2 regions of the Methylophaga sp. UBA2012 genome follow, and region 1 is predicted to be linked to the other one. Evidence: riboswitches for the same ligand, from Rfam matches in the RefSeq annotation. Region 1 holds a riboswitch; the other holds the start of a gene.

Region 1 (3,533 bases):
TTCTTTACTCTGTTCGCTGTAGACGTGTTTGCCGATGATATTCAGGATGGCATTGATGCCTATAAACAAGGTGATTTTCAGACCGCCTATCAGGCATGGCATCAAGCTGCAGAAAACAATGTTGCTGAAGCACAGTGGATGTTAGCTATTTTGTTATTAAACGGTCAGGGCGTAAAACAAGATAAAGTCGCTGCCTATTCATGGTTAACGTTAGCTAGCGAAAAACAGCACAAACAAGCCATGATTGACCGCATGGCCATAAGAGACAGATTAAGTGCAGAAGAATTGATGAACGCTGATACCTTAACTAAGGCATTCAGAGACAAACAAATGGCAAAAACAGCCATTAATCATCAAAAAGAAAAGGCTTTTCATTGGTTTGAAAAGGCAGCCAAACAAGGGGACCCTCAGGCTCAATATCAACTGGGTGAAATGTTACTTAATGGTGAAGGCGTTAAACAGGATAAAGTCGCTGCCTATTCCTGGTTTAGTCTGGCCAGTGAACAAAATCAGCCTCAGGCGATTGTGAAGCAGGCACAACTGAAAACCGAGTTAAGCCGCAATCAGATTGAAAAAGCCAATGCCTTAATGCTGACTAATCGCGACAACCATTTGATAACGGATAAACCACCTGGTTTGCCGGATTTAGTGAATGAGGTGAATGTAAAAAATAAAGAAAATCAGCTTCTTGCAGAACAATCTTCAGTTGACACTTCGTTGTTAGAAGCAAGAGAAAAACCTTCATCAGAAAAGCTTGATGAACCCGCCAAACTTACACAATTAAAACCAGAGACAAAACCAAAGTCAGTGATGACTACTGTCTACCGTGTACAAGTCGGGGCATTTAGGTCCAGACAGCAGGTCGATATCGCATTAACGCAGCTAACAAAAGAATCAGCCGCTATCGTTCGGAAATATGAAACAACGATTACTGAACCTGTCGAAAATGCAGAAAAACCGGATTTTTATCGCCTCCAGCTGGGTAATTTCGCAGCAAAATCTGAGGCGACAACCTTGTGTCGGCATCTTACTGAAAACAAACAAGCCTGCTTTGTGGTCACCGCAAATAATATGCAAAAAACCACCGTTGCTAAGCAACCGTGACGTGTATGATGCTCTAAAGCTGCCAGGCAGATTTAGATTGCGTGCTTGATATGTTTAAACCTTTTTTTGCTACGGCAACTTAGCTAAATTTACTTCGAAATACAAAATAAACCGCACCAACTAAACACAGGCCAGCCCATAGATAGTCGAGTTTAAGGGGTTCTTTCAGGTAGAACACGGAAAAGGGAATAAACACCATTAAGGTGATGACTTCCTGAAGAATTTTTAACTGGCCCACATTGAGTACGGTAAAGCCAATGCGGTTGGCGGGTACTTGTAATAAGTATTCGAATAATGCGATTCCCCAGCTTATCAATGCGGCAATAATCCAGGGTTTATTGTTGAGTTCTTTTAGGTGAGCGTACCAGGCAAACGTCATAAAAATATTGCTGCAAACCAGCAAGGACACACTAACCAGTATTGGATTCATTAACTCTAACCTAAACGATAAAAACAGCCATTATTCATGAAATAATCTTTTAAGGAGCACGTATAACGCACCTGTGCCGCCATCATCTACCGTCGCACTGCAAAATGCGAGCACGCTCTGACTTTGTCTTAACCAGTGATTGAGTTTGCTCTTTAGTACAGGCTTGTTATCACGCGAGCCCCAGCCTTTACCATGGATGATACGCACGCAACGAATTTGTTGCTGCTGGCAGAACTCTAAAAACTCGGACAGTGTCGGTTCGGCTTTGGCAATGGTCATACCGTGTAAGTCTAATTCTGCTTCAATATGCACCTTGCCATTACGCAGCTTGCCGAATAGTTTGTGCTGAATACCGGGGCCACGGTATTCGAGGTATTCCTCATTGCCTACGGTTTCTGGAGAAAACATATCAGAGAATGGTTCACCCTGATATTCATCATCAATAATTTTTTGCCGGATAGCTTTTGCAACGGGCTTGGGTTTGTTATGAATCAGACGGTTTTGGCGGATACGGGTAGCATCGCGCATTTCTTGGCGAAATAATGCAAATTCGTCCTCATCGGTATCGTCATCTTTATTTGCCATGAGCGTGCGGCTGCCTGCGGATTTAAGTGAAAGTTGGCGACTATTGTGCCAGATGAGGCTTGTGCAAAAAATCCTTTTTGATTTACCATGCGAATCACTTGTCGGGGTGCCCGCCCGGAATAATCCGGAAAGGCTGAGATGAAACCCGTTGAACCTGAAGAGGCTAGAACCTCCGTAGGAAACAAGCAGGACACCTGTTTTACACTCGAGATCCATTTTCGTTTGGTGTCTGTCTTCTTGTTCGCTTTCGCGCAACGATCTCATCTTCCCCGTCGTGGTTTTCATTTAGGGGAAGAGACGTGTCTACACAATCCAATAAAGTTATTAACATTAAAGACCGTAGCGGCATTACAACTGAGCCATTGGCGGGGAGTGAGAAGTTTTACATCAAAGGCAGCCGCGACGATTTACTGGTGCCATTCCGTCAGATTCATTTAACGGATACACCCAACGCCAATCCTGATTTGCCTGCTATTCCTAACGAACCTGTTGTTGTGTATGACACTTCGGGTTTATACACCGATCCAAAAGCGACCATTGATATTGAAAAAGGGCTGCCATTAATACGTCAAACCTGGATCGATGAGCGGGATGACACTGAACAGTTAGCCCAGTTCAGTTCAGAATATACCCGTGAGCAAGATGCTCAGGATTTTGATATTCCACTGTTTAATCACCGTCGTTTACCTCGTAAAGCAAAAGCGGGCAAAAATGTCAGCCAAATGCATTACGCACGTCAGGGCATCATTACCCCAGAAATGGAATACATTGCTATTCGTGAAAGTATGGGGCGCGAAGCCTTAGCACAGCGTGGTGAGCTGCCTGAGAATATGGATCACTACATTACAGCCGAGTTTGTACGAAAAGAAGTGGCTGAAGGTCGTGCCATTATTCCTGCCAATATCAATCATCCAGAAACCGAGCCGATGATCATTGGCCGTAATTTTCTGGTAAAAATTAATGCGAATATCGGTAACTCTGCTACGACTTCGTCGATTGAAGAAGAAGTTGAAAAAATGGTGTGGAGTACCCGCTGGGGCGGTGACACCATTATGGATTTATCGACTGGCAAACATATTCATCAGACCCGAGAATGGATCATCCGTAACTCACCCGTGCCAGTAGGTACGGTGCCGATTTATCAGGCACTGGAAAAGGTGAATGGTGTCGCTGAAGACCTGACCTGGGAAGTGTTCAGAGATACCTTGATTGAACAAGCTGAGCAGGGCGTCGATTATTTCACTATCCATGCCGGTGTTCGACTGGCGCATATTCCACTGACGGTAAACCGTACAACCGGTATTGTTTCGCGTGGTGGCTCGATTATGGCGGCATGGTGTCTGGCGCATCATGAAGAAAGTTTCCTGTATACGCATTTCGAAGATATCTGCGAAATCATGAAAGCTTATGACGT
Region 2 (3,533 bases), on a different contig from region 1:
GCCATGCCCATATAATAAAAATTGAGCAAAGCTTGCATAGGGAGCTGACCTTCCCAAAATAACACGGTATAGATCAGCGTACTGATAAACGCCATGGGCCAACACCATTGGGATTCCCGAGCCGCCAGAATGACATAAGCCATACCCAGCAAGGCAGCAAATACTTCCCAGCCCGATAACGCCAGCAGGCCATTAATCATGGCATCTATCATGAGTCTTTTCGCCTAATCTTCAACGTGGTAACGATCGTTTCCGATCATTTTCAATACAAATACACTGTGTGGTAACTGTTCAAAAACAGCTTCAATCTCGGCATCCATGGCATCCATGACATCACGGTATTCACCAAAGATTTGTGTGCTCAGATTATTCCGTGAAATATTCAGCTTTGGATTGTCTTCCAGCTTTTTAATAAATGCCAGAATAGGCTCGACAAATTGCTCGGTGAGTGGGTAGAGACTGATATCAACAGAAACACGCATATATGATTCCTTAAAAAAATAAAAAGAGGGCTTAGATAAGCCCTCTAGTCTGATTAGTAGTCGTAGCTAAGCGTTAGACCAACAACTCTTGGATCACCGTATTGGGTGTAGGTTTCTTCAGCATAAGATTTTGATGGGTCAATACCAAAGTAAAAGCCACGAGTGTAGTAGTCTTTATCGAATAAGTTACGTCCCCATAAGGTGACTTTCCATTGATCCTTTTTGTATTCGACACTGGCATTGTATAGAACATAAGAGTGTGATTTTGCATTGTGGCTGTTTGAGTAGTAAAACTCATCTTTACCTTCCATATTCGCTTTAAAAGTCCAGCCTGGAGCAAAGTAATACTCCCCTCCCAGATTAAATTGGTAGGCAGGTGCGTGGGCAATTCTGCGACCGCTTAGTTTAGTGCCTTCTTCTAATAACCTGGGATTTTCATAATCTTCAAGTTTTGCATCCAAAAGCCCTAGAGAAGCAATCACACGATATTTTTCGTTAATGGACCAGTCTAACTCTGCCTCAAGACCGATGTTTCTAACTCTGTCAGCATTCACAAAATAATCAACAAAGTCGGTACCACTGCCAGATGTCTTCGGTACTCGAATCGAGCTTTTTATTTGGGCATCGCTTCTACGTGTATAGAAGGCTGTAATAGAAGTGATAAGGTCTCCATCAAGCCAAAAAGATTTTAAACCAGCTTCAAGGTTCCATAATGATTCAGTATCAAAAGAACGTAGATCATCGCTGATTCTAGGTTCGACGTTTATACCTCCAGCTTTGTAACCTCGAGATAAAGTCGTGAAGGCCATGTGATCCTCATTAAGATGATATTCAAGACCTAACTTTCCACCAAACATCCAGTCGTTTGGATCATCTTTAAGTCCTGCAGAATCTTTATAGTCTGCATCCCAATACTCAGCGCGTAACCCGCTAATTAGTTTGAGATCTTCTGTCAGAGCAGTATCCAATTGACCATATACAGAGGTGTTTAGCGTTTTATAGGCATTTTTTGTGACAAATCCTGTTACAGCATCACTATTAATAGCATTTGAATAATAAGTACGATCCAAGTTCTGACGTTGTTCTGAAATATATAGTCCAACTGTCCAATCCGTAGTATCAGCAAAAATACGTCCATTCTCATTTGATAATGCACGGAATTCTAAAGCGGTGTTTTCACGTTTACGTTTGTATTGATCAAAACCACTATAAGGACATGTGAACGCATCGTTAGAATCATCGGAATCTATACAAGTGGCATCAACTGGAAATTGAGATTTATACGACCAGTCATCATCGTAACTGTATTCAAGATTTGACTTTGAATAGCTAAGACTAGATTGTAATTGGACTCTGTCATTCGCTCGGTAGTCGGTCTTTAAAGCAAATGCATTAGTATTTTGAGCATCTTTACCGGGTTGGTCAGACAGGCTATTACGGCTGTTATCAAGCGTGAATGCATCGTAACCATTGTCTATATTTAGATGTAATACATTAAGATCAATAGTCAGGTCATCAGTGGCAAGCCATTTTAGGTGGCCTCTGGCAGTGATTTCATCACGGTTTTGGGTATTATCTCTACCTAAAAAGTCGTTATCCATGTAGCCATCAGACTTATAGCTATGAACAGAAAAACGACCAAGTAAAGTATTATCAATTAACGGGCCTCCAACAGCGATGCCTTCAGCATGAGTATTATAAGTGGCTAAAGTTGATTCAAACTTCATAGCAAGATCATTTGTCGGTTCAGTACTTTTCAAGTTGATGGTGCCGGCCATTCCATTTGCACCATAACGTGTGCCTTGAGGACCACGCAAAATCTCGACTGACTCAATATCAAATAGAGTTGCTGCACCACCACTTCGGCTAAAGTCGATGCCATCGACATACAAACCTACCGAAGGGTTGAGTGGGGCTTGGAACTCACTCCGTTCACCAATGCCACGAATCTGGAAAAATTGACCTCTTGATGCACCGCTGGAGAAGTTGACGTTAGGAGCAAGATTAATCACGTCCTCAATATGCTGAGCACCACGAGATTCAATAGTGTCTTCATCAATCGTGGTTAAACTTATCGGTGTGTCATGTGCATCGTTAGGACGAAAATCAGCACTGACGATCATTGATGGTAAGTCAGCAGGGGTGACTTCCGCTAAGGCCACTGGCGATGACATAGCCGTTGAAACCGCTATGGCAAGTGTTTTTACTTTCATGGTTATCCTTTTTTGAATCAAAAAGGACAGGGGAATAAATCGAGAGACACCAATGCGGTGTAGATGAAGATCTATTTCAGCCTGTCCCTACGCCAGTATTAACTGGATCAGGTTCATCGGGTCCGCTCTTTAAACGAGCATCTCAGGCTTTCGCCACCCCGAGGCATCATTCCTTATATTTCTGCAGTCACATCCTGTGAATAGTCATTATTCTATTGTAATTACACTCTTTTTTCTAGCAAGAAACTTATCACGGTATTTATTTGGCAGGTTTGATACTGGCTCTGCACTGAGGGCATACACGTAGACGGCTGTTGATACGTTGCGTGGCGATTAAATCTTGTTGTGTTTCATAACAACGAGGGCAATAGAATACCGACTCCTGACCACGACGATAACAACCAGAAGGTGCATCAAATTCAGGTTTAGCGAGATATTCACCCGATAATAATGTATCGGGTAAAACAGTCACTAATTGCTCAATTTCAGACTTCAGTTCAGTCAGTAAATAGTGATGCTCCGCGGGAATAATGTTTTCAAGCTGCTTTATTAGCTGTCGTATTTTGGTATGGGAAGGTGTTGTGTTCATTGATGATCCCAGTGAAAGTGAACTAAACAGATTATCTTGCCAGATTTAAAGACTGATGGCTTTTTCAACAGTCTTTTTATCAAGATGAGCCGCAAAAAATTCGATAAAGGCATACATATAACTTCGAAGATAACTGCCTTTACGAATGCCCATGTGGGTAACACTTGGTGGAAACAAATGTCTGGCATCCAGTGCCTGCAGAGGTGCATCTTTGTCAGGATCAAATGCCATGCTGGCGATAATCCCAAT

Evidence for each region. A riboswitch is a leader RNA that binds a small molecule or an ion and turns the genes downstream of it on or off. The one in region 1 is predicted to bind thiamine pyrophosphate.
Region 2: linked by a shared signal. The riboswitch ahead of B2248_RS04805 (TonB-dependent receptor) and the one ahead of thiC (phosphomethylpyrimidine synthase ThiC) in region 1 are both predicted to bind thiamine pyrophosphate.

Annotation. Positions count from the first base shown of each region.
Region 1 covers NZ_DDCG01000009.1:328,518-332,050, reverse strand. Annotated here, with positions in the region: gene B2248_RS08515 (SPOR domain-containing protein) at 1-1,104, shown strand, start outside; gene B2248_RS08510 (DMT family protein) at 1,184-1,534, opposite strand; gene B2248_RS08505 (Smr/MutS family protein) at 1,565-2,119, opposite strand; TPP riboswitch at 2,212-2,317, shown strand; gene thiC (phosphomethylpyrimidine synthase ThiC) at 2,419-3,533, shown strand, end outside.
Region 2 covers NZ_DDCG01000005.1:10,306-13,838, forward strand. Annotated here, with positions in the region: gene pnuC (nicotinamide riboside transporter PnuC) at 1-212, opposite strand, end outside; gene B2248_RS04800 (YkoF family thiamine/hydroxymethylpyrimidine-binding protein) at 225-482, opposite strand; gene B2248_RS04805 (TonB-dependent receptor) at 536-2,695, opposite strand; TPP riboswitch at 2,762-2,866, opposite strand; gene B2248_RS04810 (hypothetical protein) at 2,955-3,284, opposite strand; gene cysB (HTH-type transcriptional regulator CysB) at 3,330-3,533, opposite strand, start outside.